Regions from separate parts of the Streptomyces sp. NPDC048196 genome, predicted to be linked through region 3. Evidence: riboswitches for the same ligand, from Rfam matches in the RefSeq annotation. Region 3 holds a riboswitch; each other region holds the start of a gene.
The links. A riboswitch is a leader RNA that binds a small molecule or an ion and turns the genes downstream of it on or off. The one in region 3 is predicted to bind cyclic di-AMP.
Positions count from the first base shown of each region.

Region 1 (9,499 bases), on a different contig from region 3:
GGCCGCTCCGCTCCGTGACGGGCTATCGAACAGCCATCGAACGGGGCGCCAAGAACTCGCATGGCCTCTGCCGAAAGGCGGCCAAATGCCCGGTCTCGCGCAGCGTAAAACCCGTGGAAGATTGTCGCCGTCGTGTACCGCCGGGTACAGTCGCCGCTAATTCTCCTGCTGCCGAGGCGAAAGAGAAGTTGGTGAACGACCGTCACCCATCGGAGGCCGCGCTTCCGACCGGCTCCGCTTCCGACGCCTCGTATGCGCACTATCCGGCCTACGAGTCCTACGGGCAGCAGCATTCCCCGGCCGGTGGTGCCGAATACGGCGACGGCGACCCCCTCTTCGGCTCGCTCCCCGGCGCGTACGACACCGGTGCCCACGCCACGGGCGGTTACGACACCGGCGGCTATCCCGGCGGGACGTACGACACCGGCGCCTACGACATGAGCACCTACGGCACGGGCAGCTACGGCGCCGGCGACTACGGCACGGGGACGTACCCGACGGCGGGCGACGGCTACGCCACCGGCACGTACGACACCGGCGGCTACCCCACGGCGCAGTGGGACACCGGCGCCTACGACCCGTACGCGCACACCGCCTACGAGACCCCGGCGCAGGACCCGAGCGGCTACGACACCCACGGCGCCACGGTCTACGGCGTCGGCGGGTACGACACCGGGAACCACCCCACCACCGGCTATGACACCGGCAGTTACGCCGTCGGCGCGTACGAGGCGTACGGGACGACCGGGGCCTACGAGACGCTGGGCACGCAGGAGCCCGCCGGGACATACGGGACGACGGGCGGCTATGACGCCCTCGGGCAGCAGGCCCCCGCGGTCGAGGAGACCGCGGCCTTCGACAGGGCGGCCTTCGACACGGCCGCCTTCGAGATGGCGAACTTCGAGACCGCCACCTTCGACACCATCGGCGTCGACGCACGGCACACGGACCCGCTCGACACCGCGAGCTACGAAGCCACCGCGATCTGGTCCACCACCGACCAGCCGCTGATGGCCGGCATCCCCGCCCAGCCCGGCCCGCCCCCGGCCGACTCCGCCGCCTGGGACGACCACGACGACACCGACGTCACCGACGAGGCCCCGGGCCAAGGCGCCGCCGCCGTTGCCGAGGCCCCGACCCAGGCGATGCCGGTGACCTCTCCGGCCCCCGCCCCGGCCGGCCGGCGGGTCACCGGGCCCGCCGCCGGGAAGCCGGTCCGCGGCCGCGGCCGGCGCCGCCCGGCGAAGCGTTCGGCGCTGCTGACCGTCGCCGTGCCGTCGGTCGCCGCCATGGGCGTCTGCGGGGTGGCCGCCGCGTCCGTCGCCGGTCTCGGCGGCAACGACAAGGACGACACCACCACCCAGGCCACCGCGCCCGACCCGGGCGGCGTCCAGCGGGCCGCGGCCAACAAGAAGCTCGACACCCAGCTCGCCGGACTCAGCGCCGGCGCCGACGACTTCCGCGACCGGGCCAGCCGCACCCAGGAACGGCTCGACCTCAAGGAACGCCAGGCGCAGGAGCGCAAGCGGAAGGCGGAGGAGGCCGCCCGCAAGGAGGCGCTGCGCCCGAAGTTCGTACTGCCCGTGACCCAGCACGGACTCAGCGCGCTCTTCGGCCAGGCCGGCGTGAACTGGATGTCCGTGCACACCGGAATCGACTTCCCGGTCAGCTACGGCACCCCGGTCATGTCCGCCACCGACGGCACCGTCCGGACCCAGTGGAACTCCGCCTACGGCAACATGGCGATCGTGACCGCGCCGGACGGCACGGAGACCTGGTACTGCCACCTGAGCAGCACCAAGATCCGGTCGGGTTCGGTCAAGGCCGGTGAGCAGATTGCCTATTCGGGCAACTCCGGCAACTCCACCGGCCCGCATCTGCACTTCGAGGTGCGTCCCGGGGGCGGCGCGGCGGTCGACCCGATCCCGTGGCTGCGCAGCCACGGCCTCAACCCCAACTGACGCCCGGCGCACCGTTCCCGCAGCGCCGGCCACCGGCCGGCGCCCAGGACTCCGTCAGAGCTGCCAGGCCTTTGTCAGAGCTTCTCCACCGGCGCGTACCGCAGCAGCAGCCGCTTGGGCTTCTCGCCGCCGAAGTCGATCGTCGCCTCGGAGTTGTCCCCGCTGCCCTTGACGGCGACGACCGTGCCCAGCCCGAAGCTGTCGTGGGTGACACGGTCACCGACGGCCAGCGAGACCACCTGGCGGTCATTGGTCCGGCGGGTGGCGAAACCGCTCGGCCCCTTGGCGCGGGACGAGGAGAACGACGAGCCGATGCCCCCGCCGAAGCCGCCACCGCCGGCCCGGGACGACAGCCCGCCCATCGACGCGGACGGCGTCGCCGGGCCGGTCCGCTTCCACTCGACGTAGTCGTCCGGGATCTCCTCCAGGAACCGCGACGGCGGGTTGTACGACGGCTGGCCCCAGGCGCTGCGCATCGTCGAGCGGGTGACGTACAGCCGCTCGCGGGCGCGGGTGATGCCGACGTACGCCAGCCGGCGCTCCTCCTCCAGCTCCTTGGTCTGGCCCAGCGCGCGCATGTGCGGGAAGACGCCGTCCTCCATGCCGGTCAGGAAGACCACGGGGAATTCCAGGCCCTTGGCGGTGTGCAGCGTCATGAGGGTGACCACGCCGCTGCCTTCCTCGTCCTCGTCGGGGATCTGGTCGGAGTCGGCGACCAGCGCGACCTGTTCGAGGAAGTCGGAGAGGGTGCCCGGATTCTCCTCGCCACGGTCCTGCTCGAATTCCAGGGCGACCGCGGCGAGTTCCTGGAGGTTCTCGATCCGGGTCTCGTCCTGCGGGTCGGTGGACGCCTGGAGTTCGGCGAGGTAGCCCGTGCGCTCCAGCACGGCCTCCAGGATCGTGGCGGGCCCGGCGCCGGACTCCACGATCGTCCGCAGCTCCTCCATCAGGACGTTGAAGCGCTTGACGGCGTTGGCGGAGCGGGCCGCCATGCCGTACGCCTCGTCGACCCGGCGCAGGGCCTGCGGGAAGGTGATCTTCTCGCGGAGCGACAGGGCGTCGATCATCGCCTCGGCGCGCTCGCCGATGCCGCGCTTGGGGACGTTCAGGATGCGGCGCAGCGGGACGCTGTCCTCGGGGTTGGCGAGCACGCGCAGGTACGCGAGGACGTCGCGGACCTCCTTGCGCTCGTAGAAGCGCACTCCGCCGACGACCTTGTAGGGCAGCCCGACCCGGATGAGGATCTCCTCGAAGACACGGGACTGGGCGTTGGTGCGGTAGAAGACGGCGACGTCGCCGGCCTTGGCGTCGCCGGCGTCGGTCAGCCGGTCGATCTCGTCGGCGACGAACTGCGCCTCGTCGTGCTCGGTGTCGGCGACATAGCCGTTGATCTTGGCGCCGGCGCCGGCGTCGGTCCAGAGGTTCTTGGGGCGGCGGTTCTCGTTGCGCTCGATGACGGCGTTGGCGGCGGACAGGATCGTCTGCGAGGAGCGGTAGTTCTGCTCCAGCAGGATCGTGGTCGCGTCCGGGTAGTCCTCCTCGAACTGGAGGATGTTGCGGATCGTGGCGCCGCGGAAGGCGTAGATCGACTGGTCGGCGTCACCGACGACGCACAGCTCGGCGGCGGGGATGTCGGCGGTGCCGGTGCCCACGAGCTCGCGGACGAGGGTGTACTGGGCGTGGTTGGTGTCCTGGTACTCGTCGACGAGGACGTGCCGGAAGCGGCGGCGGTAGTGCTCGGCGACGTCCGGGAAGGCCTGGAGGAGGTTGACCGTCGTCATGATGATGTCGTCGAAGTCCAGGGCGTTGGCCTCGCGCAGCCGCGCCTGGTACATCGCGTACGCCTCGGCCAGCGTCTTCTCGAATCCGTCGGCCGCGGTCCCGGCGAAGGTCTCCTCGTCGATGAGCTCGTTCTTGAGGTTGGAGATCTTCGCGCTGAAGGACTTGGGCGGGAAGCGCTTGGGGTCGAGGTCCAGATCGCGGCAGACCAGGGACATCAGGCGCTTGGAGTCGGCGGCGTCGTAGATCGAGAAGGAGGACGTGAAGCCCAGCTTCTTGGACTCGCGGCGCAGGATCCGCACGCAGGCGCTGTGGAAGGTGGAGACCCACATGGCGTTGGCGCGCGGGCCGACCAGCTGCTCGACGCGCTCCTTCATCTCGCCGGCGGCCTTGTTCGTGAAGGTGATCGCGAGGATCTGGCCGGGGTGGACGTGCCGCTCGGCGAGCAGGTGCGCGATGCGGTGGGTGAGCACCCGGGTCTTGCCGGATCCGGCGCCGGCGACGATCAGCAGCGGGCTGCCGGTGTGCACCACGGCGGCCTTCTGCTGGTCGTTGAGCCCCTCAAGCAGCGCGGCGGGGTCGAGGGCCGGGCGGGCGGCGCCGTCGCGGTAGTACGCGTCCCTGGGCACGGGCGCGTCGAACCGCCCGCCGAACAGGTCGGCGGGGATCTCCTCGGGGACCGGCCCGTGCTCGTCCTCGGGGGGCGGCGGGGGCTCCTCGTCCTTGTGGCCGAGGTCCGCCAGGAAGCTGTCGTCAAAGAGGCTGCTCATCGCCCACCGAGTCTAGGCCGCCGCACCGACAGCGTGCCGGGGACTGTGGACAAGTGGCCGGGACGGCCGGAGAACGGGCGTTGCGGACGGCGGCCGCGCACACCGCCCGAAAGCGGAACGATATCGCTCAGGTCACGAAAAGGTTTCGGGCATATCGAACATCAGCCTTCACAGGAGCCACACGAGTTGGCTAACGTCCTCGCTCAGGCAGCCCGCCTCCCCGCGAACGACAGCGTCCGCACGGGCCGCCGACGCCGAGTCCGGCCCTGCCCGCGACGTGTCCCTCCGGTCACGCCCGGGTCACCCGGAGCCGGGGACCCACCAGCAACACCGGGGTGAATCGATCCGTCCGACCGACGCCAGCGGACGTACGGACCGTAGGGCACGGCCTTCCGTCAGCGACACCGCCCGAACCCGACAGCTAACCCGGTAGGCGGTCCACGGAAGGAGTTGCCGGCCTTGGCGTCCCATCGCAAGCCGCGCACCAGCGTTCTCACCTCGCCCGGGAGCCGCCGTACGGCGGCCGGGCTCACCACCGCCGCGCTCGCCTCGGTCACCCTGCTCTCGCAGACCGCCGACGCCGCCGCCCCCAGAGCCCCCCGGCCCACCATCGAAGACGTCAAGCAGAAGGTCGACGGCCTCTACCGGCAGGCCGAGGTGGCCACCCAGAAGTACAACGCCGCCAAGGAGCGCGCCGATCACCAGCGCGAGACCGTGGACGGGTTGCTCGACGCCGCGGCCAAGCGGGCCGAGAAGATGAACGCGTCCCGGCGGGAGCTCGGGACGTTCGCCTCGGCGCAGTACCGTACCGGCGGGATGAACCCGACCGCGCAGCTGATGCTCGCCAAGGACCCGCAGCAGTTCTTCGACCGCAGCCACCTGATGGAGCGGCTGACCGGGCGGCAGCAACAGGCCGTCAGCGACTACCAGCAGCAGGCCGCGGCGGCCGCCCGGCAGCGGGCCGAGGCGTCCCGCAGCCTGGATCAGCTGCAGAATTCGCAGGCCGCCCTGAAGGAGTCCAAGCGCTCCGTGCAGCAGAAGCTGGCCGAGGCTCGGCAGCTGCTGTCCCGGCTGACCGCCCAGGAGAAGGCGCGGCTGGCCGAACTGGAGCGCCGGAAGGAGGCGGCGGCCAAGCGCCGGGCCGAGGAGGAGGCGCGCAAGCAGCAGGAGCGCGAGCGGCAGCGGCAGCACGACGGCGGCTCCACCGGCGGCCGGACCGGCGGGGACACCGGCGGCTCCACCGGGGGCTCGACCGGAGGCTCGCAGTCCACCAAGGCCGAGAAGGCCCTCGCGTTCGCCCGCGCCCAGATCGGCAAGCCGTACGTCTGGGGCGCCACCGGGCCCTCGTCCTACGACTGCTCGGGGCTGACCCAGGCGGCGTGGAAAGCGGCCGGGGTCGTTCTGCCGCGCACCACCTGGGAACAGGTCAAGGTCGGCCAGCGGGTGGCGACCAAGGACCTGCAACCCGGTGACCTGGTCTTCTTCTTCGACGACATCAGCCACGTCGGCATGTACATAGGCGGCGGCAAGATGATCCACGCACCGCACCCGGGCGCGAACGTCCGGGAGGAGTCGATCTACTACATGCCGATCTACGGGAGCGTCCGCCTGGGCTGACGCCCGGCCCCGCTCCCCCTTGGCCCACCCCCCACGGAAACCCCCCACACGCCACCGCGCGGCCCTCGCCTCCGGATCCCGGAGTGCGACGACCGCGCGGTGTGCTGCTGTGGGGGCGCCGTTGCCGGGCCCTGGGCACTAGGGGCCGGGGTCGGCGGCCGGCGTTCTCAGGTCCGGCCGGCGTTCTCAGGTCCAGAGGACGGCGATGAAGATGTTGGCCATCGTGAGGCCGCCGACCGCGCCGAACAGCGCCTTGTCGATCTGCTCCTCGTCCCGCTTGACGTAGACCAGTGCCAGGATCACCACCAGGACGGCCATCTTGATGCCGATCTTGATGTTGTTGACCGGGTGGTCCTGCGCCTGGTTGAGGCCGACCAGCACGATGCCCGTGACCAGCATCGTCAGCGCGCCGTGCAGCATGGCCGGAACGAACCGGGCGGTGCCCGCACCCATCGCCTTCATCTGCGTCAGGAAGCCGCCCAGCAGGGAGGCGATGCCGATGATGTGCAGGCCGACGAAGATATTGATGACTACGTCCATGGGGCCGGATCGTATCCGCCGCATAGCACGCCCTTTTCGGCAGGGCGTCCACATTCGCCGCTTCGGTCAGCGCGGAGCGGCCCCGGCGACCGGGCGATGACGCTCCGGTCAGCCGCGTTCGGGCAGCGGTCGAAACCGGACAATGCCGTGCAAGTGAGCCCATCCCCGTGACAGCCGGGCTTAGCGTCCTCCTCCAGGCGGCCGACTCCCGCCCCGCCGCAAGGGAAGGAAGTGACGGCCACCGTGGCCTCGCACCGCAAGCCCAGGCAGCATCCGCTCGCCTCGCTCACCGGCGGCTCGCGCACCGCGCGCACCGCCCGTACGGCCGCCACGCTGGCCCTCGCCGGCGCCGCCACCGCCACCGCCTTCGACGGCACCGGCCAGGCGGCGGACCTCTCCACCCCCGCCCAGGTCAAGGGCCGGGTCGATGCGCTGTACCAGGAGGCAGAGGTGGCCACACAGAAGTACGACGGCGCGCAGGAAGCCGCGGAGACCGCACGCGAGGAGCTGAGCAGACTGCAGGACGAGGCCGCCCGCAGGACCCAGAAGCTGAACACCGCGCGGGCCGGGCTGGGCGCCCTGGCCGCCTCCCAGTACCGCTCCGGCGGCGTGGACCCGACCGTACGGCTGCTGCTGTCCGCCGATCCGCAGCGCTATCTGGAGGGCGCCGCGGTGCTGGAGCGGACGGGGGCCCACCAGGCGAGCGCGGTGGCCGGGTACGCGCGCCGGCTCGGCAGCGTGCGGCAGGTCCGGCAACGGGCCGAGGAGACCGCGGAACGGCTGACCCGGAACGAGTCCACGCTGAAGAAGCACCGGGTCACCGTCGTCCGGAAACTGGACGCCGCGGAGCAGCTGCTGGCCCGGCTGACGGCGGAACAGCGGGGCCGGATGGCCGGACGGGACGGCTCCCGGGCCGGGACGGCGGGCGGCCGGGCGGACCGCGGGGGCGGCGGGCGGGACGGCGGTCTGCTCGGCGGGATCCCCACCGGCTCGGCGGCCGCGGCCACCGCCTCCGCGCAGCAGGCGCCCAACGCGCGGGCCGCCCGGGCGGTGGCGTTCGCCTACGCCGCGCTCGGCAAGCCGTACGTCTGGGGCGCCACCGGGCCCGCCGCGTACGACTGCTCGGGGCTGACCCAGGCCGCGTGGCGGTCCGGCGGGGTCGCCCTCCCGCGCACGACCTACACCCAGATCAACGCCGGCCCGCGCATCGACCGTTCCCAACTGGCGCCCGGGGACCTGGTGTTCTTCTACACGGCCGTCAGTCACGTGGGGCTCTACATCGGCGACGGGAAGATGATCCACGCACCGCATCCGGGCGCACCGGTGCGGATCTCGCCGATCGACCAGATGCCCTTCGCGGGCGCCACGCGGCCGGCGTAGGGGCCACACGCCCGGCGCCGGGGGTACGTCGCCCGGCGCCGGTGGTCGGGGGCCGGTGCTCGGAGCCCGGTCTGCTGGCTCAGGCCCGCAGTTGCAGGCCCAGCCAGCGGAAGATCTCCGGCACCTGGTTGCGCCACACCACCGTGGTGTGGCCGCCGGCGTTCGCCGCTATCTGGTGCACGGTGACCGTCGTCGGGCGCTTCGCGAGCTGCCGGAGGCCGAGGCCCGCCTGATAGCCGTCGCCGGCCGCGCCCGACACGTACAGGGCGGTGCGCGGCGGGCGGCCGGCCGCGTTGGCGGCCTTCAGGATGTGCAGCGGGTTGGACTGCACACGCAGCGCGGGGTCCTTGCCGGCGAGCGAATCGGGCTCCAGCGCCGGGTCGTTGTAACCGGACATGGCGACCGCGGCGCGGTAGCGGTCCGGGTGGGCCAGGGCCAGCTTGGCGGCGCAGTGGGCGCCGGCCGAGTAGCCCGCCAGGGCCCAGGAGTGCGGCCGGTCGCCGGCCCGGAAATTGTCGACGATCATCTGGCGGACGTCGACGGTCAGCCAGCTGTCCGCGTTGACCTTGCCGGTGATGTTGACGCAGCCGGTGTCGGCGCCGGTGAGGAGGGTGGTGCGCGGCGCCACGAGGATGGCGGGCTTGATCTCGCCGCGCTGCATCTTCGGGCCGAGCTGCTCGGCGACGTGCAGTGCGCCGAACCAGGCCTTCGCCGACCCGGGGTACCCGGGCAGCAGCTCGACGACCGGGAACTTCTTGTTCCGGAACGCGGGGTCGTTGTACTGCGGCGGCAGCCAGACGTACACCTCGCCGACCACGCCCGAGATGCGGCCCTTGAGGTTGGTCATCTGGACGCCGGGGCCCACCTTCGGGTCGTCCGCGGGCCGGAACTGCTGGATCTGCCGGGGCTGGTTCTTGATCTGCCGGCCGCCCATGCCGTCCGGTCCGAGGTCCTTCGCGACCGCGACGTGGCTGTCGGTGCCGAGCAGGTCGCCCCAGGTGTCGTAGAGGTTGTTCGCGTTGTTGACCAGGACGAACACCACGGTGATGGCGGTGATCTGGGCGAACAGCAGCATCAGCAGCCGCGCGAGACCACGCAGCAGCGGCGGGCCGGCTATCCGGCTCCAGATGGCGAGCGGCAGCACAACGGCGATGACCAGCAGCGCGATCGAGGTGAGGAAGAAGGGCGTGCCCGTCAGGCTCATCGGGAACTCGCTTCCAGGAACGCATGACGCGAAGGACGTGGGGTGGGGTGGTTCGGGCCCCGCCTTCGGCAGTGAGCCTCTCCGCGCCCTTAGATGGCGATCCGCGTGGTCCTGGTTGCCCGTCTTTGGTCCTTCTTTACGCCCTTCTTCACACCCCCCTTCACGTCCCGTGTGGTGCGTGTGGGGTCAGTGTGACCTCCGTCCCACCGTCCCCGCACCGCCCGCCCGCCGTGCCTGCTGCCTCCCGG
Region 1 is NZ_JBEZMM010000013.1:58,232-67,730, reverse strand. Features, by position in the region: gene AB0E02_RS16190 (peptidoglycan DD-metalloendopeptidase family protein) at 192-1,961, shown strand; gene pcrA (DNA helicase PcrA) at 2,036-4,510, opposite strand; cyclic di-AMP (ydaO/yuaA leader) riboswitch at 4,793-4,962, shown strand; gene AB0E02_RS16180 (NlpC/P60 family protein) at 4,970-6,127, shown strand; gene AB0E02_RS16175 (hypothetical protein) at 6,314-6,667, opposite strand; gene AB0E02_RS16170 (NlpC/P60 family protein) at 6,899-8,047, shown strand; gene AB0E02_RS16165 (alpha/beta hydrolase-fold protein) at 8,127-9,251, opposite strand.
Region 1: it holds a riboswitch for cyclic di-AMP, as region 3 does, so the genes downstream of both, AB0E02_RS16180 (NlpC/P60 family protein) here and AB0E02_RS28185 (transglycosylase family protein) in region 3, are expected to answer to the same signal.

Region 2 (9,499 bases), on a different contig from region 3:
TGCGCGCGCCAGCATCCCGTCCGCCGGATCGAGCCCGCACAGCCGGCCCCGGTGGCCGCGCGCCCGGGCGCGGTGCAACAGGGTGCCCGTACCGCAGCCGACGTCCAGGACGGAGTCCGCGGACATCACCAGCTCCAGGTAGAAGTCGTCGCCCGGCCCCCAGGGGTTGAGGAGGTCGTACCACTGGGCGAGGCTCCGGTCCGCGTACGCGAAATCCACCACCCCCGCAGTGTGCCCGTGAACCGGTGCGACGGCTCGCCGATTTCCGCCGGGAAGATCCCGTATGATCAGCCGTCAAACCGAACAACTGTCGCAGTCACCGCGCATGCGGAAATGCTCCGCCATGCCCGACCAAGGTGACCGCATCAGGGGGAAGGAACACCATGAAGTCGACGACGTCGACCAAGGCCACCCGTTTCGGGCGCCGTCTCGCCGGTACCGCCGCCGCCACGCTCCTGCTGGGCGCCGGCGCACTGGCCGCCGCGCCGTCCGCGGCGGCCAAGGCCAACCTGCTGACCATCAACAAGGTCACGCTCCACCAGCCCGGCCTGCAGGCGAAGGTCACGTACTCCTGTGACGAGGGCATCAACCACCAGCTGGTCGCCAACGCCACCAAGCTCAACACCACCGGCCACGAGGAGTCGATCGCGGCCGGCACCATCAAGAAGGCCCATCTCGTCTGCGACTACGCCGACCACACCGCGCAGATCACCCTGCGCCCGGCCGTCGGCTCGCACTTCGCCAAGGGCGACAAGGTGAAGCTGAGCGTCTTCTACTTCGACGAGGACGGCTTCAGCTACGCCAACACGGAGACCGTCGCGGTCCTCTGAGGCGCCTTGCTGCCGCCGAGCGCCGGGGTCAGCCACGTCGGGGCTGCGGCCCGGAAGGCGCTCGGCGGCAGTGCACCGGAGCCTTCCGGGAGCACGCCCAGCAGCGGGGCCCCGGCGGCCTCCGGAAGGTCCGTCAGATTGCAGCGGGACGCCAGATCGGGGTCGGCCGGCCAGCTGCCGACGACGATGCCGGGGGAGTCGAGACCGTAGTGGCGCAGCGCCAGCGCGGTCAGCGCGGTGGAGTTGAGGGTGCCCAGCCCGGCCTGGACGACCACCAGCACGGGGGCGTCCGCCAGCCGGGCCGCGTCGGCGAGGGTGTGGCCCTCCGCGTCCAGCCGTACGAGCAGCCCGCCCGCGCCCTCGACCAGCACCAGGTCGTGCGAGACGGCCAGCTCGGCGGCGGCCTCGGCGATCTGCTGCGGCCCCACCGGCGGCAGACCGGCCCGCTGGGCGGCCGTCGCGGGCGCCAACGGGTCCGGGTAGCGGGCGAGTTCCACGGTGGTGACCGGGCCGGCCAGCCGTTCGACCTCCGCGGCATCGCCCGTCTCGTCCGCGGTGACCCCGGTCTGGGCCGGCTTGAGCACCGCCACCGAACGGCCCCGGGCGAGCGCGGCCGCCGCGATCGCGGCCGTGGTCACCGTCTTGCCGATCTCCGTGCCCGTGCCCGTCACGAACAGCACCGACATCTCTTCGTCACTCCTCATCGGCCGAAGGCCGTGTCGTCGGGTGGCCCCGGGGCCCGGGGCCCCGGTCCTCAGCCCTCGCGGGCCGCGGCGCACACCGCGGCGCAGATCCGCGCCACCTCGTCGTCACCGGTGATGTACGGCGGCATCGTGTAGATCAGGTCCCGGAACGGCCGCAGCCACACACCGGCACCCACGGCCGCCCGGGTCGCGGCCGCCATGTCCACCGCATGGTCGAGCTGCACCACGCCGATCGCGCCGAGCACCCGGACGTCGCGCACGCCGGGGAGGTCCGCGGCGGGCGCCAGCCCGGCCCGCAGTCCGGCCTCGATGCGCTTGACCTCCTGCGCCCAGTCCTGCGACAGCAGCAGCTCGATCGAGGCGTCGGCGACCGCGGTGGCCAGCGGATTGCCCATGAACGTGGGACCGTGCGCCAGCACCGGCAGTTCGCCGCGGGAGATCCCGTCCGCCACCGCCGTGGTGCACAGCGTCGCGGCCAGCGTCAGATAACCGCCGGTCAGCGCCTTGCCCAGGCACATCACATCGGGCGCCACGCCGGCGTGCCCGGCGGCGAAGAGCGCACCGGTACGGCCGAAGCCGGTGGCGATCTCGTCGAACACCAGCAGCACGTCGTGCGCGTCGCAGGCCTCCCGCAGCACCTTCAGGTACTCGGGGGAGTGGAACGACATCCCGCCCGCGCCCTGCACCACCGGCTCGACGATCACCGCCGCCAGCTCGTCGGCGTGCCGGCCGATCAGCTCGCGCAGCTGGTCCGCGTACGCCGGGTCGGCCGGGGCGTCGAAACCGGGCGGCGGGGTGTCCGCGAAGACCTGCCGCGGCAGCACCCCCTGCCACAGCTCGTGCATCCCGCCGTCCGGATCGCACACCGACATCGGCTGCCAGGTGTCGCCGTGGTAGCCGCCCCGCCAGGTCAGCAGCCGCTGTTTGCGGGGCTTTCCCAGGGAACGCCAGTACTGCAGGCACATCTTCACGGCGACCTCGACCGACACCGAACCGGAGTCGGCGAGGAAGACGTGCTGCAGCGGCTCCGGCGTGATGTCGACCAGCCGCTTGGCCAGCCGCACCGCGGGCTCGTGGGTGAGCCCGCCGAACATCACATGGCTCATCCGCTCCAGCTGGCCGCGGGCGGCGTCGTTCAGCACCGGGTGGTTGTAGCCGTGCACCGCCGACCACCAGGAGGACATCCCGTCCACCAACTCGTCGTGCCCCTCGGCCGGTTCGGCCAGCCGCAGCCGGACACCGGAGGCCGACTCGACCAGCAGCGGCGCGGCGGTGCCGGGCATCGGCCCGTACGGGTGCCAGACGTGCTGCCGGTCCAGGGCGAGCAGTTCGCGGGGCCCGAGCGGCTCAGGCATTGGGCGGGAGGTCGGTACCGGCGCCGCGGCGGCGCACCGACACCAGATCGCGGCGGGCCTCGTCGGACGGGGCGGGGACGGTGGCGGCGGGTGCCTCGGCGTCCGTCTCCGGGGCCGCGGCCGCGTGCTCGCCGCACGGCCGGCGGTGCTCGGGCAGCGTCGTGGTGTCCGTGCCCTCCACCTCGAAGCCGGCGTCCTCGATCATCGCCAGGTCGTCCTTGCCGGCCTGGCCCTCGCTGGTCAGGTAGTCGCCCAGGAAGATGGAGTTGACCAGGTGCAGGGCCAGCGGCTGCAGACTGCGCAGATGCACCTCGCGACCGCCGGCCAGCCGCACCTCGATGTCCGGGCAGACGAACCGGACCATCGCCAGGATGCGCAGCGCACGCTGCGGGGTGAGGTTCCACTCCTTGGCGAGCGGGGTGCCCTCGAACGGGATCAGGAAGTTGACCGGCACCGAGTCCGGGTCCAGCTCACGCAGCGCGAACACCACGTCCACGAGGTCGGCGTCGCTCTCGCCCATACCGGCGATCAGTCCGGAGCAGGCGGACATGCCCGCGGCCTGGGCCTGCTGGACGGTGGAGACCCGGTCGGAGAAGTCATGCGTGGTGCAGATGTCGCCGTAGGTGGCTTCCGAGGTGTTGAGGTTGTGGTTGTAGGCATCGGCACCCGCCGCGCGCAGCCGCTCGGCCTGGCCGTCGGAGAGCAGTCCCAGACAAGCGCACACCTCCACGCCCTCGTTCTGCTCCTTGATCGCGGCGATGGTCTCCGAGACCCGGTCCACGTCCTTGTCCGTCGGGCCGCGGCCGCTGGCCACCAGGCACACCCGCTTGGCGCCGCCGGCCAACCCGGCGGCGGCCGCCTTGGAGGCGTCATCGGGCTTCAGCCAGGTGTACTTGAGGATCTCGGCCTTCGACCCCAGCCGCTGCGAGCAGTACGAGCAGTCCTCCGGGCACAGGCCCGACTTGAGGTTGACGAGGTAGTTGAGCTTGACCCGCCGCCCGAACCACTGGCGGCGCACCTTTCCGGCCGCGGCCACGACGTCGAGCAGTTCGTCATCGGAAGTCGCCAGCACGGCCAGCGCCTCTTCACGGGTCGGCAACTCGCGCCGCAGTCCCTTGTCCACCAGTGTGTTCAGCAGGTCCATGGCGATGATCCTGTCCTACGCCCCCGCCCCCGGCCAAGGAGGATTCCCACAACGCGCGTCGATCGGGGTGTGTGTATCGCCACACCGTGACCGGGCGGAACGACCGCTAACGTCTATCGACAGCCCACAATCGAGCCCCCGACGAAGGACGCCGATGCCGCAGGACTCCGCCGCGCTGCCGCTGCGCGACACCGCGCCCCCGCCCGCCGCCGGCCCGGCGCCCGGCTCGGCCTTCGACTGGCTCGACACCGCCCGCGCCGAACGCCAACGCGCCGGCCTGGTCCGCGCGCTGCGCCCCCGCCCGGCCGACTGCCCGCTGCTCGACCTGTCCGGAAACGACTATCTCGGACTCTCCCGGCATCCCGAGGTCACCCACGCCGCGGCCGAGGCCGCGCAGCTCTGGGGCGCCGGCGCCACCGGCTCGCGGCTGGTCTCCGGCAGCACCGAACTCCACGCCCGGCTGGAGGCGGAACTCGCCGCGTTCTGCGGCTTCGAGGCGGCTCTGGTGCTCTCGTCCGGATATGCCGCGAATCTCGCCGCGGTCACCGCGCTGACCGCACCCGGCACCCTGGTCGTCTCCGACGCCGGCAACCATGCCTCCCTCATCGACGGCTGCCGGCTCTCCCGGGCCCGCACCGAGGTCGCCCCGCACGCCGACCCCGAGGCCGTACGCCGCACCCTGGCCGGCCACAGCGGGCGGGCGCTGGTGGTCACCGACTCGGTGTTCTCGGTCGACGGCGACGCCGCACCGCTGCCCGCTCTGGCCGCCGCCTGCCGGTCGCACGGCGCCGCGCTGCTCGTCGACGACGCCCATGGGCTGGGTGTCCTCGGTGACGGCGGCCGGGGGGCGCTCGCGGCGGCCGGACTGGCCGGGGACCCCGACGTGGTCGCCACCGTGACGCTCTCCAAGTCGCTCGGCTCCCAGGGCGGCGCGGTGCTCGGCCCGGCCCGGGTCATCGAGCACCTGGTCAACACCGCCCGGACGTTCATCTTCGACACCGGCCTGGCCCCCGCCGCGGCCGGCGGCGCGCTGGCCGCGCTGCGGCTGATCGGCCGCGAACCCGAGCGCGCCGCCCGGGCCGGGGAGGTCGCCCGCGCACTGCACCGCCGGCTCACCGCGGCCGGTCTGACGGCGGTACGGCCGGACGCCGCGGTGGTGTCCGTCCGCGCCCCCTCGCCGGAGGCCGCGGTCCGCTGGGCCGCCGACTGCCGCACGGCCGGTCTCGCGGTCGGCTGCTTCCGCCCGCCGTCCGTGCCGGACGGGATCTCCCGGCTGCGGCTCACCGCCCGCGCGGACCTGACGGAGGGGCAGCTCGACCAAGCGGTGGAGACGATCGTCGCCACCGCGCCGTCGATGATCTGATCCTCGGTGACGCTGGGTGACCGGCACGGCGTCCCCTATCCGGTCTCCCGTCGCAGAGTTCACCGCATCGAGCGATAGATATCTGTAGATGTTGCTGGATCGAGCACCACACCGGGGGCACGGGTGGCAGTCTGGCGCTCCAGCAGAAGCCCGAGGCCGCATCGTTGACCCGAGCGGCACGCCGGCTCACCGGTCAGCGGACCGGAGCCGGCCTCGGTGGGAAAGGGACGGCGTCGCGATGGCAGACCACCAGGAATCCGCACTCACCCTGCCGAGCGCCCCGGAATCGGTCCGCCTCGCCCGCGGACACGCCCTCGCGGTGCTCACCGAATGGGGTCTGCCCGCCGCTTCCGCCACCGCCGACGCGGTCCGCCTGATCGTCTCCGAACTCGCCACCAACGCCGTCCAGCACACCTTCGGACGGTCCCCGACCTTCACCCTCGAACTCCGCCTGGACCGCGACGAGGAACTGCGCGTCGGGGTCACCGACAGTCACCCGCGCCGCCCGCGCCGGCTGCCCGCCGCGGTCCAGCAGGACAACGGCCGGGGGCTGGTCATCATCCGCTTCCTCGCCGCGGAGGCCGGCGGCCGGCTCTCCGTCGTCCCGACCGACACCGGCGGCAAGACCGTCTGGATCAGCCTGCCCTGGCGGATCGCGGTCGGCTGACGGCGCGGCCGTCACGGAGGGCCGCCGTAACGGAAGGCCGCCGTGATGGGAAGCCCGCTGTGAGGGGAAGCCCGACGTCACGGCACGGCGGGGCGGCCGAACGCGCCGCGCGGCGGCGCGCACCGGGCGCCCCGCGCGCCGGGAGCTTCACGCGCTGGAAGCCCCGCGAGCCGGAGGCCACCACCGGCGCCCTGCCCACGCAGCGGCTACGGCTCAGCCGCGTCCGCCGACCGGCACCATCAGCACCTCCGCGCCCACCGGTACGAACCCCGCGGCCAGCAGGGCACGGACGCTGCGGGCGTTGCCGGGGGCGGCCTGGGCCCAGAGCCGTTCGCCCGCCGGTATGAGATGGCGGGCGGCGTGCGCCAGCCGGCGGCCGAGACCGCGGCCCTGGCCGGCGGCCTCGACCTCCACCGCCAGCTCAAGGCGGCCGGCCACGCCCCGGCCGATGACCAGCGTCCCGCCGTCCCCGGTCGTCCAGACCCGCACCTCGTCGCGGTGGCGCAGGGCCCGCACGATCCGCGGATGGCTGCGGTCCGTGGTCTCCACCAGCTCCAGCGGCGGCGGGCCGGGCAGTGCCTCGGCGACCGTGGCCAGGTCGATGTTGTTGGCCTCGCGGCCGGTCCGCTCACCCAGCGCGGTGAGGAACGGCGGGCTGAGCGGTCCGGCGAGGTCGCCGGGGGCTGTCCGGTCGTGCACCCAGGACGGCTCCACGTCCGCGAACACCACGGCATGGCAGGTGAACGACACCACGCCCACGTCCCGCGGGGACGGCGGGGGCAGCACCGTCACCGAACCGTCCGCGGGCGGGAAGCAGCCCCGCGCCGCGGCCGTAAGCACCTTGCTCAGTTCCGAGGTCACCCCGTCAAGTTACCGGGGCCCACTGACACTTCACCGAGCGTCCGGCGTCGCCGCAGCTCAGCGCACTCTTCCGTACGAGACCGCGCGGCTCCAGATCCTCTCCAGCCGCACCACGCTGCCGGCCTTGGGCGCATGCCACATCCGGCCGTGCCCGGCGTAGATGCCGACGTGGTAGATGCCGGTGCCCGAGTGGAAGAAGACCAGGTCCCCGCGTTTCCGGGCGGCGGCCGGGATGTGCCGGGTCTGGCCGTACTGCTGCGCGGCGGTGCGTGGCAGCTCCCGGCCGGCGCGCTTGAACGAGTACACCGTCAGGCCCGAACAGTCGAAGCGGTACGGCCCCATGGCCCCGTACTGGTAGGGCGAGCCCCGCTTGGAGGCCGCGATCCGCAGCGCATGTGCGGAGACGGTCGCGGCCTCGGCGTCGGCGGTGGTTCCCGGGGCGAGCGTGGTCCCGCCGAGCGTGGCCAGTGCCAGTGCGGACACGGCGCCGGCGCGGGCCAGCAGATGTGGCGTATGCGTGCGCACGGTCATGCGCAAACCCTTCGTCAGCCGCCTGCGAAGGAAGACCTGTCGGGTTCGGGCAGGCGAAGATGCCCGGCCGCTTCCACGGCTTCACCCCAAGGAGTCCGTCGGGCCGTGCGGGCCCCGGACCCCGTACTGCTCGGGTCCTCCGCTCCCGCCGATCCACACGCATCGACCGGACATCCGGCACGGCGGCGGGATTAGGCGCCCGGCCGGACCGCCCCGTCGCTGTGGCGGGGTCTTGTCGTCGAAGGGATCCTCACGCACCCGCCACCCGAATTCCGAGTTGAAAATGCCGAATGTGACATGCGCCACAGTTGCGCCGAATGGTGGGATTTGCCCCGTTACGCGCTTGAGAGGCGCCTGCGGCACCCCCCGGACCTGGGGCGAAACATCGGTAACCGCAGTAATTCCGGTGCCCCGCGCAATTCGTCGCCCCCTTACCGCACGCGCGGACGCTACGCCGTCCGGGCAGCGCGGGCGCGCGTGTCGGCTCAGGGTTCCCGGGCCGGCGGCACCGTCACGTATCCGGCCCGGCGTTCCCCGTCCAGCACCCGCAGGGCCCGGGCCAGCGTCTCGCCGTGCCGCTCGTGCTCGCCCCGGTTGTGCATCAGCGTCAGCGCGTCCCGTAGTTCGGCGGCCTTGCTCACCAGTGCCTGAGCGGCGCGCAGGGCTTGGTAGGTGCCGCCGCCGCGGGCCGGGTTGATCCGGCCCAGCAGGTCGAGCGCCTCCAGGTAGCAGTCGATCAGCTGCCCCTCGGCGCGGGTCAGCGCGGGCAGCGGCGGGGTCTCCGGCGGCCACATCCGGCTCACCGCCCCGCGTGCTGGTCGGCCGACTGCTTGCGGTTACGGGTGAGCCCGTCGATCAGGCCGTACGCCTGCGCGGCCGGGGCGTCGAAGATCTTGTCGCGCTCGATGTCCGCGGCGATCCGCTCGCGGGGCTGACCGGTGTGCAGCGCCAGCATCTCCTCCAGCATGGCGCGGCTGCGCAGCAGTTCCTGCGCCTGGATGTAGAGGTCGCTGGCCTGGCCCTCGAACGGTTCGCTCACCGACGGCTGGTGGATCAGCACCCGGGCGCCCGGGAGCGCCAGCCGCTTGCCGGGGGCGCCGGCGGCCAGCAGCACCGCGGCGGAGGACGCGGCCTGCCCCAGGCAGACGGTCTCCACGTCGCACGACACGAAGCGCATCGTGTCGTAGATCGCGGTCATCGCGGTGACCGAGCCGCCGGGGGAGTTGATGTAGAGCGAGATGTCCCGCTCGGGCGCGGCGTGTTCGAGGTGGATCAGCTGCGCCATGACGTCGTTGGCGGCGGTGTCGTCGATCGGGGTCCCCAGGAAGATGATCCGCTCGCTCAGCAGCTTGGAGTACGGGTCCATCGTCACCGTCCCCTGCGTGGTGCGCTCGGTGAACTCCGGAAGGACGTAGCGGGCGGTCGGTCGCAGCATGGCCGGCCCCTTTCCTCTGTAGAAAATGTACAGGACGTACATCCCGTTAGAATGGGACCCGATTTTAGTGATCAAGTCAAATGCCCAGGTCAGATGGGGCTTTTTGCTCCTTGGTGAGGGCTCATGTCTCACATCACTTGTCACCGTTTGGGGGGCGTCCATGGTCAGCCTGGTCCGCGAGCTTGTCGTGATTCGCCGCGGTAGGGCCGAGGTCGGCACGCCGGACGACGTTCCTTGCCTGTTCCCGGGCGGTCGTCCAGGGTGCCCTGTCACCGACAGCCAGATCGGCAAGCGCCTCCCCGACATCGGGATCCGAACCAAACAGGATCGGTCCGCTTGCCCGCGCTCATGCCCAGCGCACCGTGAACGAGCCGTGGCTTGCGGCCGCTTCGGTCGATGAGAATCAGCGCGAATCATCGTCAGCATGAACAGGGCTCCCATACCGATAGTGGCGAGCAGGGCGCCTCGGTCGTTGAAGCCGATGTCGGTGCAGAGCGTCGGCGCGTAGCAGAAGGATCGTGTTGATACCGCCGAGGTTCTGGAAGAACACCGGCAACATGCCGATGGTGAAGGCCGGTCTGAGCCGCTGCGACAGCAGTTGTCCGAGAG
Region 2 is NZ_JBEZMM010000045.1:43,776-53,274, reverse strand. Features, by position in the region: gene AB0E02_RS31130 (class I SAM-dependent methyltransferase) at 1-222, opposite strand, end outside; gene AB0E02_RS31125 (hypothetical protein) at 384-830, shown strand; gene bioD (dethiobiotin synthase) at 797-1,516, opposite strand; gene AB0E02_RS31115 (adenosylmethionine--8-amino-7-oxononanoate transaminase) at 1,585-2,889, opposite strand; gene bioB (biotin synthase BioB) at 2,882-4,033, opposite strand; gene AB0E02_RS31105 (8-amino-7-oxononanoate synthase) at 4,188-5,396, shown strand; gene AB0E02_RS31100 (ATP-binding protein) at 5,635-6,063, shown strand; gene AB0E02_RS31095 (GNAT family protein) at 6,277-6,924, opposite strand; gene AB0E02_RS31090 (NlpC/P60 family protein) at 6,982-7,455, opposite strand; cyclic di-AMP (ydaO/yuaA leader) riboswitch at 7,460-7,633, opposite strand; gene AB0E02_RS31085 (hypothetical protein) at 7,941-8,249, opposite strand; gene AB0E02_RS31080 (ATP-dependent Clp protease proteolytic subunit) at 8,255-8,890, opposite strand; gene AB0E02_RS31075 (MFS transporter) at 9,294-9,499, opposite strand, start outside.
Region 2: it holds a riboswitch for cyclic di-AMP, as region 3 does, so the genes downstream of both, AB0E02_RS31090 (NlpC/P60 family protein) here and AB0E02_RS28185 (transglycosylase family protein) in region 3, are expected to answer to the same signal.

Region 3 (9,499 bases):
GCGAAGACGGGAGCGGGGACACCGTCATCGGGTGACCGATACCGTCACCGCGGCCGGCTCCTGCTCCCGTGCAGCCCCGTCCGGCCGGGCACGGCGGCGCGCCAGCCGGTCCAGCAGCCACACCGCCACCGCGGCCGCCGCCAGCCCGGCCCCCATGGCGCACACCCAGGACCAGCCCCCGGCGGACCACACCACCGAGGTCAGTGCCGAGCCGACCGCGCCGCCCGCGAAGTAGCTGGTCATGTAGGCGGAGTTGAGGCGGTTACGGGCCTCGGGGCGAACGCCGTAGATCAGGTTCTGGTTGCTGACGTGCATGCCCTGGGCGGCGAGGTCCAGCACGATCACCCCGGCCAGCAGCGCCGCCAGCGACCAGGTGCCGCCCGCGCCGCCCAGCGCCAGCAGCCCCCAGGAGCCGAGCAGCAGGAACGCCGCGGCGCCGGCGACGTGGTGGACCAGTCCGCGGTCCGCCAGCCGGCCGGCGGCGGACGCGGAGAGCGAGCCGGCCGCGCCGACCAGCCCCAGCAGACCGATGGCGGACTCCTGCCAGCCGTAGGCCGGTCCCGACATCAGGAACGCCAGCGCCGTCCACAGCGCGCTGAAGCCCGCGAAGGTCAGCGCGCCCAGCACCGCTCGCCACCGCAGCACCGGCTCCTGGGCGAACAGCGCGAGGGTGGAGCGCAGCAGCGCCGGGTAACGCAGTCCGGCCGTGGTGCGCAGGGCCGGCAGCCGGAGCCGCAGCAGGACGGCCATCAGCGCCATCAGCCCGGCGTTGACCCAGTACGCGGTGCGCCAGCCGCCCAGCTCGGCGAGGGTCCCGGAGGCCGTACGGGCGAGCAGGATGCCGAGCAGCAGACCGGTCATGAGGGTGCCGACGGTCCGGCCGCGCTCCTCGGGGGCGGCGAGAGTGGCCGCGTACGGCATGACGACCTGCGCCGCGACCGAGGCCAGGCCGGTCAGCGCGGTGCCGGTCAGCAGCACGGCGGCGTTGGTCGCGCTCGCCGTCACGGTGAGGAAGACGGCGGTCGCGGCGCACAGCGTGACGGCCAGCCGCCGCCGCTCCACCAGGTCCCCGAGCGGGACGAGCAGCAGCAGCCCGAGGCCGTAGCCGATCTGTGCGACGGTCACCACCAGCGCGGCGGTGGACGCCGAAAGCCCCAGGTCATGGCCGATGACGTCGAGCAGCGGCTGGGCGAAGTAGTTGCCCGCGACGGACAGACCGGTGGCGACGGACATCAGCAGCAGCGTGCCGCGGCCCAGCCGTCCCGGCCGGCCCTGCGCGGACCGGTGTGCGTCCTCGGCTGTCATACCTGACCTCCCCGTTCGTGCCCGCGACCACCGTGGCGGCGGGCTTCACCCAGCGTCGGGCAGCTGGCACCGATGAGTCCAACACATGGTTTTCATCGGACCTATCTCGAATAGCGATTGATCTCGGATGACGATGGGTTGTTCCGGACGGTGGCAGGATCGGTCGCCATGGAGCTCCAGCAGATGCGCTATGTCGTGGCGGTGGCCGAAACGGGCGGGTTCACCCGGGCCGCCGAGCGGTGCCACGTCGTGCAGTCGGCCCTCAGCCACCAGATCGCCCGGCTGGAGAAGGAGCTCGGGGCGCGGCTCTTCGACCGGACCAGCCGCAGCGTCCGGCTGACCGCCGCCGGCGAGGCGTTCGTCCCCGTGGCGCGGCAGGCGCTGGCGGCGGCCGAGCGGGCCCGGGCCGAGGTGGCGGCGGCGACCGGGGAGGTGCGCGGCCGGCTGGCGGTGGGCGCGATCTCGACCGTGGCGGCCGTCGATCTCGCCCGGGAGCTGGGCGACTTCCGCCGGCGCTGTCCGCGGGTGCGGGTCGGCCTGCAGATGGAGATGAGCGATCCGCTCATCGAGAAGGTGCGGGAGGGAACGCTGGACGTGGCCTTCGTCGGGCTGGTGCCCGCCGCCCGCCCGTCCGGCGTACGGGAGCGGGTGCTGGCCCGCGGCGAGCTGGTGGCCGTCGTACCGCCGGGGCATGCGCTGGCGGGGCGGGAGTGGACGACGCTGGCGCGGCTGGCGCGGGAGACCTTCGTGGACTTCACGGCGGGTTCGGCGGCCCGGCGCCAGCGCGACGAGGCGTTCCGGGCGGCCGGGCTGTCGTCGGAGGTGTCCTTCGAGGTGACCACGGTGGAGTTCCTGGCGAAGCTGGTGCGGGCCGGGCTGGGCATCGGCATGGTCCCGGAGGCCATCGCCGCCGAGCTGTCCGGGCTGCACATCGTGCGGGCGCGGCCGGCGCCGGAGCGTACGGAACGGGTGGTGTGGAGCGCCCTGGGGCCGTCCCCGGCGGCGGTGGCCTTTCTGGAGGGGCTGGGGGTGGATCCGGGCGCGTCCTGAGGGGGGACCACCGGGTGGCCCGGGGCGGGGCCGCCGTCCGTGCGCCGGGCGTCCTCCGGGGCGGTTACGGTCAGAGGGTGCACGACAAGCCCCACCCCACCCCTACGGACCCCGCGCCCGCCGACAGCGCTCCGGACCGCCCCGCGGGCTGCCCGGCAAACCGGCCGGTCCCGCCCGCGCCCGCGCTGTTCACCTGGGAGTTCGCGTCCGATCCGTATCCGGCGTACGCCTGGCTGCGGGAGTACGCGCCGGTGCACCGCACGGCGCTGCCCAGCGGGGTCGAGGCATGGCTGGTGACCCGCTACACCGAGGCGCGGCAGGCGCTGGCCGACGCCCGGCTCTCCAAGAACCCGGTGCACCACAGCGAGTCCGCGCACGGCAAGGGCAAGGTCGGCATCCCGGGCGAGCGCAGCGCCAACCTGATGACGCATCTGCTCAACATCGACCCGCCGGACCACACCCGGCTGCGCCGGCTGGTCAGCAAGGCGTTCACACCCCGTCGGGTGGCCGAGTTCGCGCCCCGGGTGCAAGAGCTGACCGATCACCTCATCGACGGGTTCGCCGGCCGCGGCGAGGCCGATCTGATCCACGAGTTCGCGTTCCCGCTGCCGATCTACGCGATCTGTGACCTGCTGGGCGTCCCGCGCGAGGACCAGGACGACTTCCGGGACTGGGCGGGCATGATGATCCGGCACGGGGGAGGGCCGCGCGGCGGGGTCGCGCGGTCGGTGAAGAAGATGCGCGGCTATCTCGCCGAGCTGATCCACCGCAAGCGGGAGGCGCTGCCGGCCGTGCCGACGCCCGGTGAGGACCTGATCTCCGGGCTGATCCGAGCCTCGGACCACGGTGAGCACCTCACCGAGAACGAGGCCGCCGCGATGGCGTTCATCCTGCTCTTCGCCGGTTTCGAGACCACCGTCAACCTCATCGGCAACGGTCTCCACGCCCTGCTGGGCCACCCCGCCCAGCGCGAGCTGCTGCAGAAGTCGCTGGCGGCGGGCGACACCGAGCTGCTGACCACCGGCGTCGAGGAGCTGCTCCGCTTCGACGGCCCCGTGGAGCTGGCGACCTGGCGGTTCGCCACCGAGGAGCTGACCCTGGGCGGGCAGCGGATCGCCGAGGGGGACCCCGTCCTGGTCGTCCTGGCCGCCGCCGACCGTGACCCGGCGCGCTTCCCCGAGCCGGACGTGCTCGACCTGACCCGGCGTGACAATCAGCATCTGGGCTACGGGCACGGCATCCACTACTGCCTGGGCGCCCCGCTCGCCCGGCTCGAAGGGCAGACCGCGCTCGCCACGCTGCTGACCCGGCTTCCGGACATCCGGCTTGCGGTGGAACCGGGCGAATTGCGCTGGCGCGGCGGGCTCATCATGCGCGGACTGCGGTCGCTGCCGGTGGAGTTCGCGCCCGAGCGGCCCTGACCAGCGGCGAAGGCCGGTGGTGACAGAGCGTCAGGACGTGACCTGCGCGTGATCTTTGCTACACCGACTTGTGACTACCCGTGACCCCGGCTACCTTTCGATCCACGATCGACGGCTCCTCGAACACATTGCCGAGGAAGCCGCCGGATCGCGACAACTCAACCGCCGCGCGAAAGGCATCCGCATGCGTTCCGGGAACGGCCGACACCGTCGCCCCCGTCAAGCACCGGCCATCTTTGTCACGGCGGGAGTGACCGGCTCGGCACTCGCACTGCCCCTGCTCTCCGCCAGTGGCGCGCACGCCGCCGACACCGCGACCTGGGACCGGGTCGCCCAGTGCGAGAGCGGCGGCATCTGGAGCTCGGACACCGGCAACGGCTTCTACGGGGGCCTCCAGCTCACCCAGGACATGTGGGACCGGCACGGCGGCGGGGCCTACGCCTCGCGGCCCGACCTCGCCAGCCGCGCCCAGCAGATCGCGGTGGCCGAGACGATCCTCGACGACCTCGGCCCGGACGCCTGGCCGAGCTGTGCGGTGAACGCCGGCCTGACGAAGGACGGCCGGGCGCCGCAGGTCGACCCGGGCGGCACCAGCGCCCCGATACCCGACCCCTCGGACGACGACGGCTCCACCGGCTCCACCGGGATGCACGACGGAACGGCCGACAACCCCGGTGGCGATGCGGGTGACGAGCCGGCCGGTGACGAGCCGTCGCAGACCACGCCGTCCCCGTCCACTCCCGCCCCCTCGGACTCCGCCGGCACCGGCGAATCGTCCCCCGGCCCCGACCGGACCTCCGGGCCGTCCGGCGACGCGACACCGGGCGACCGGGGCGAGGACCCGTCCGGCACCCCCGGCCCCTCCGACGACGGCAGCGGCACGGACGACGGCAGCGGTACGGGCTCCGCGGACGGCACGGCCTCCGACGGGCCGCAGGACGGGTCGCAGGGCGGTACGGGGACGGACGGCGTGCCGGGCGGTTCGGGCCGGCACCGCGGCGGCGCGGACCCGGGCGAGGAGGACGGCACCGGCCGGACGGCCGGCGGGCGGCACGCCTCGCGCGGTGACGACGCGCACCGGACGCCCCCGGCGGGCGGCGACGGGTACACCGTGCAGCCGGGTGACAGCCTGTCAGCGATCGCCCAGGCGCACCGGCTGCCGGGTGGCTGGCCGGCGCTCTACGACCGCAACGAGGACGTCGTCGGCTCCGACGCGGACCTGATCCAACCAGGTCAGCAGCTCGATCTCGGCCAGTCCGCAGGGTAGTTCGCCGGTTTTGGCCCGCTTTGGCGAAAGTGAGACAAGCGTCTCGTTGTGGGGCGGTGGGCCCCGAAGGGTCCACCGCCGTCGCACCGGTCCCCACCTGCGGGTTTACGACCCCTCCGTGATCAAAAATGGTCAACTCGGTCCAGTTGGGGGGGTTTGAACGCCACGGGGATTCCTGATTACGGTCATCACCGCTCGCCAAAGCGGGCCCCTTCGATCACACGCCGAATCCTGCCGGTGGTCGGAGGCAGTTGACGCGCAAGCGCCGTAGGCAGGAGCGGGGGAACCAAGGTAGGCGCCGGCCCGGCCCGTGAAAGCGGGTCAGCCGGCTTGGGGTGAAGCCCGGTGCCCATGGCACCGGCCGGGCGACTCATCAGTCCGAACCCGACAGCTCACCTCGCAGGCGTCGGTGAGGAAACGAACGAACCATGCTGATCAACAAGGGCAAGCACCGTCGTCCCTCCAAGGCCGTCCGCGTCGCCACGCTCGCCGGTGTCGCCGGTGCCGCCGTGGCCGTCCCGCTGATGGGCGCCACCTCCGCTTCCGCCGCCTCCGTCGCCACCTGGGACAAGGTCGCCCAGTGCGAGTCCGGCGGCAACTGGTCGATCAACACCGGTAACGGCTACTACGGTGGCCTGCAGTTCTCCAACTCCAGCTGGGCCGCCGCCGGCGGCACCAAGTACGCGCCGCGCGCGGACCTCGCCACCAAGTCCCAGCAGATCGCCGCCGCCGAGAAGCTCCTCGCCCTCCAGGGCCCGGGTGCCTGGTCCTGCGCCGGCGCCGGCGGCCTGACCTCCGGCGGTCCGTCCCCCGACCTGAACACCAGCGCCCCGGTGGCCAAGTCCGCGCCGGCGAAGAGCGACGCCGCCGTCAAGCGCACCCCGGCCGCCCCGAAGCACGAGAGCGCCCCGGCCGCCCCGAAGAAGAACCAGGGCCACGGCAACTACACCGTCAAGGCGGGCGACACCCTCGCCAAGATCGCCAAGGCGCACGGCACCCACTGGAAGGCCGTCTACGCGGCCAACAAGTCCGTCATCGGCGGCAACCCCAACCTGATCTTCCCGGGCCAGAAGCTGCACGTCTGAGCCATCCCCGCACCGGGACACCCCTGGTGAGACCGGCCCCGTCCGGCGCGCCCCTCCCCCCGGCGCGCCGCGGCGGGGCTTCTGTCGTATCCCCCGTCCTTCCCACCGCCGTCCCCGCCACCGCCGGCCGGCCGTTCCGCCGGACTTTCCCCGCTCGGCGAACGTTGCGGCAAACGCCCCATGAGCTGGGCCTTTGCGCTGCTTGTGGGGTTATTCCGTCCCACGGAGCGGGCCAAGGGCAGGCGGACGCCCCCCGGGCCGTTAGGCTCGTGCTGCAACTCCAGACACCCATGAAGGAGACAACGTGCCGTCCATCGACGTCGTCGTAGCCCGCGAAATTCTCGACTCGCGAGGTAATCCCACGGTCGAGGTCGAGGTCGGCCTCGACGACGGCAGCACCGGCCGTGCCGCCGTGCCGTCCGGCGCCTCGACCGGCGCCTTCGAGGCCATCGAGCTCCGCGACGGCGACCCCAACCGCTACCTCGGCAAGGGCGTGGAGAAGGCCGTCCTGGCCGTCATCGAGCAGATCGGCCCGGAGCTCGTCGGCTACGACGCGACCGAGCAGCGGCTGATCGACCAGGCCATGTTCGACCTGGACGCCACCGACAACAAGGGCTCGCTCGGCGCCAACGCCATCCTCGGCGTCTCCCTCGCCGTCGCGCACGCCGCCTCCGAGGCCAGCGACCTCCCGCTGTTCCGCTACCTGGGCGGCCCGAACGCGCACGTCCTGCCCGTGCCGATGATGAACATCCTGAACGGCGGCTCGCACGCCGACTCCAACGTGGACATCCAGGAGTTCATGATCGCCCCGATCGGCGCGGAGTCCTTCTCCGAGGCCCTGCGCTGGGGCGCCGAGGTCTACCACACCCTCAAGAAGGTCCTGAAGGAGCGCGGTCTGTCGACCGGCCTGGGCGACGAGGGCGGCTTCGCCCCGAACCTCGGCTCCAACCGCGAGGCCCTCGACCTCATCCTGGAAGCCATCAAGCAGGCCGGCTACGCCCCCGGCCAGGACATCGCGCTCGCCCTGGACGTCGCCGCCTCCGAGTTCTACAAGGACGGCTCGTACCAGTTCGAGGGCCAGTCCCGCTCGGCCGCCCAGATGACCGAGTACTACGCGGAGCTCGTCGACGCGTACCCGCTGGTCTCCATCGAGGACCCGCTGTTCGAGGACGACTGGGCCGGCTGGAAGGTCATCACCGACAAGCTCGGCGCCAAGGTCCAGCTGGTCGGTGACGACCTGTTCGTCACCAACCCCGAGCGCCTGGCCCGCGGCATCGAGGAGGGCTCCGCCAACGCCCTTCTGGTCAAGGTCAACCAGATCGGCTCGCTGACCGAGACCCTGGACGCCGTCGAGCTGGCCCAGCGCAACGGCTTCAAGTGCATGATGTCGCACCGCTCCGGCGAGACCGAGGACGTCACCATCGCCGACCTCGCCGTCGCCACCAACTGCGGCCAGATCAAGACCGGCGCCCCGGCCCGCTCCGAGCGCGTCGCCAAGTACAACCAGCTGCTGCGCATCGAGGAGATCCTCGACGACGCCGCGGTGTACGCCGGCCGCAGCGCGTTCCCCCGCTTCAAGGGCTGACGCTCCGAAGCGCGGCGCCCCGCGGTTCCGCCGGGGCGGCCCGACCCGGGGCCCGAAAGGGCTGATCGGGCGAGCCGACCGCCCAGCGCCCCGTACGTCCCCGGCGACGGTCCCGTACCGTTGCCGGGGACGTACCTGCTTGAAGCAGACCGGCGTCCGTCAGTGAAGGGGAGACGACGTGCCCGCGGACCGGTTCTCGACCGCGACCCGACTCAAGGCGCTCGGCGAGCAGGCCGCCGCCCGCGTCTACCGCGCCCGGCCGGCCCGCCGCAACCGCCTCACCGGCCGCGCCGCCCTGCTGGCCCTGGTGATGTGCTCGCTGGTGGTCGCGCTCGCGTACCCGATAAGGCAGTACGTCTCCCAGCGCTCCGACATCGCCGACCAGCGCCGCAAGGCCCGGGACGCGGGCGCCGAGCTGGACCGGCTGCGCGAGCAGAAGGCCCGCTGGCAGGACCCCGAGTACGTCCGCCAACAGGCCCGCCGGCACCTGCACTACGTCATGCCGGGCGAGACCGGATACATCGTCCAGGACGGCTCCGGCACCGCCGCCGCCCCCAAGGGGACGCAGGCCGCGCAGCGCCCCTGGTACGACAACCTCTGGCACGCGGTCGACGCGGCCGACAAGCGGTAGCGCCGGCTCCGGCCGGGCCGCCGGTGTGCCCGGCCCGTACCGCCGGCGCGCGCCGCCCCGTACTGTCGACAGGGACGGCACGCACCGCCGTACCGCTGTCCCGTCGTCCCGGTCGTCCCGTCGTCCCGCCGTTTCACCCATCACCTCACCGAAAGCGCCCATGGAAACCCCTCCGCCCCAGACCGAGCCCACCGAGCCCACCGCCGCGGACATCGCCGCCTTCAAGGAGCAGCTCGGCCGCCCGCCGCGCGGCCTGCGCGCCATCGCGCACCGCTGCCCGTGCGGCCAGCCGGACGTCGTCGAGACGGCGCCGCGCCTGGAGGACGGCACGCCCTTCCCCACGCTCTACTACCTCACCTGCCCGCGCGCGGCCTCCGCGATCGGCACGCTGGAGGCCGACGGCGTGATGAAGGAGATGACCGAGCGGCTGGCGACCGACCCGGAGCTGGCCGCCGCCTACCGCGCGGCCCACGAGGACTACATCCGGCGGCGGGACGCCATCGAGGTGCTGGCGGGTTTCCCCAGCGCGGGCGGCATGCCCGACCGGGTCAAGTGCCTGCACGTCCTCGTCGGCCACTCGCTGGCGGCCGGGCCGGGCGTCAACCCGCTCGGTGACGAGGCGATCGCCATGCTGCCGGAGTGGTGGAAGAAGGGCCCCTGCGTGAGCCCGTGCAGCGAGCACCACAGCCCGAGCAACGGCCAGAACGACACCGAGAACGACACCGAGAACGTCACCGAGCACGCCACCGGGACCGACGAGGGAGAGTCCGAGTGAAGCGCGTCGCCGCCGTCGACTGCGGTACGAACTCCATCCGCCTGCTGGTCGCGGACGTCGACCCCGCCACCGGCGAGCTGAAGGAGCTCGACCGCCGGATGCAGATCGTCCGGCTGGGCCAGGACGTGGACCGCACCGGGCGGCTGGCACCGGAGGCGCTGGAGCGGACCTTCGCGGCCTGCCGGGAGTACGCCGCGGTGATCAAGGGCCTGGGTGCCGAGCGGGTCCGTTTCGTGGCGACCTCGGCCTCCCGGGACGCGGAGAACCGCGCGGACTTCGTGCGCGGCGTGGTGGACATCCTGGGCGTGGAGCCCGAGGTGATCACCGGCGACCAGGAGGCGGAGTTCTCCTTCAACGGCGCCACCAAGGAGCTCACCGGC
Region 3 is NZ_JBEZMM010000036.1:46,470-55,968, forward strand. Features, by position in the region: gene AB0E02_RS28160 (tetratricopeptide repeat protein) at 1-35, shown strand, start outside; gene AB0E02_RS28165 (MFS transporter) at 25-1,305, opposite strand; gene AB0E02_RS28170 (LysR family transcriptional regulator) at 1,474-2,355, shown strand; gene AB0E02_RS28175 (cytochrome P450) at 2,541-3,776, shown strand; gene AB0E02_RS28180 (transglycosylase family protein) at 4,027-5,043, shown strand; cyclic di-AMP (ydaO/yuaA leader) riboswitch at 5,256-5,464, shown strand; gene AB0E02_RS28185 (transglycosylase family protein) at 5,472-6,128, shown strand; gene eno (phosphopyruvate hydratase) at 6,433-7,713, shown strand; gene AB0E02_RS28195 (septum formation initiator family protein) at 7,892-8,344, shown strand; gene AB0E02_RS28200 (DUF501 domain-containing protein) at 8,505-9,119, shown strand; gene AB0E02_RS28205 (Ppx/GppA phosphatase family protein) at 9,116-9,499, shown strand, end outside.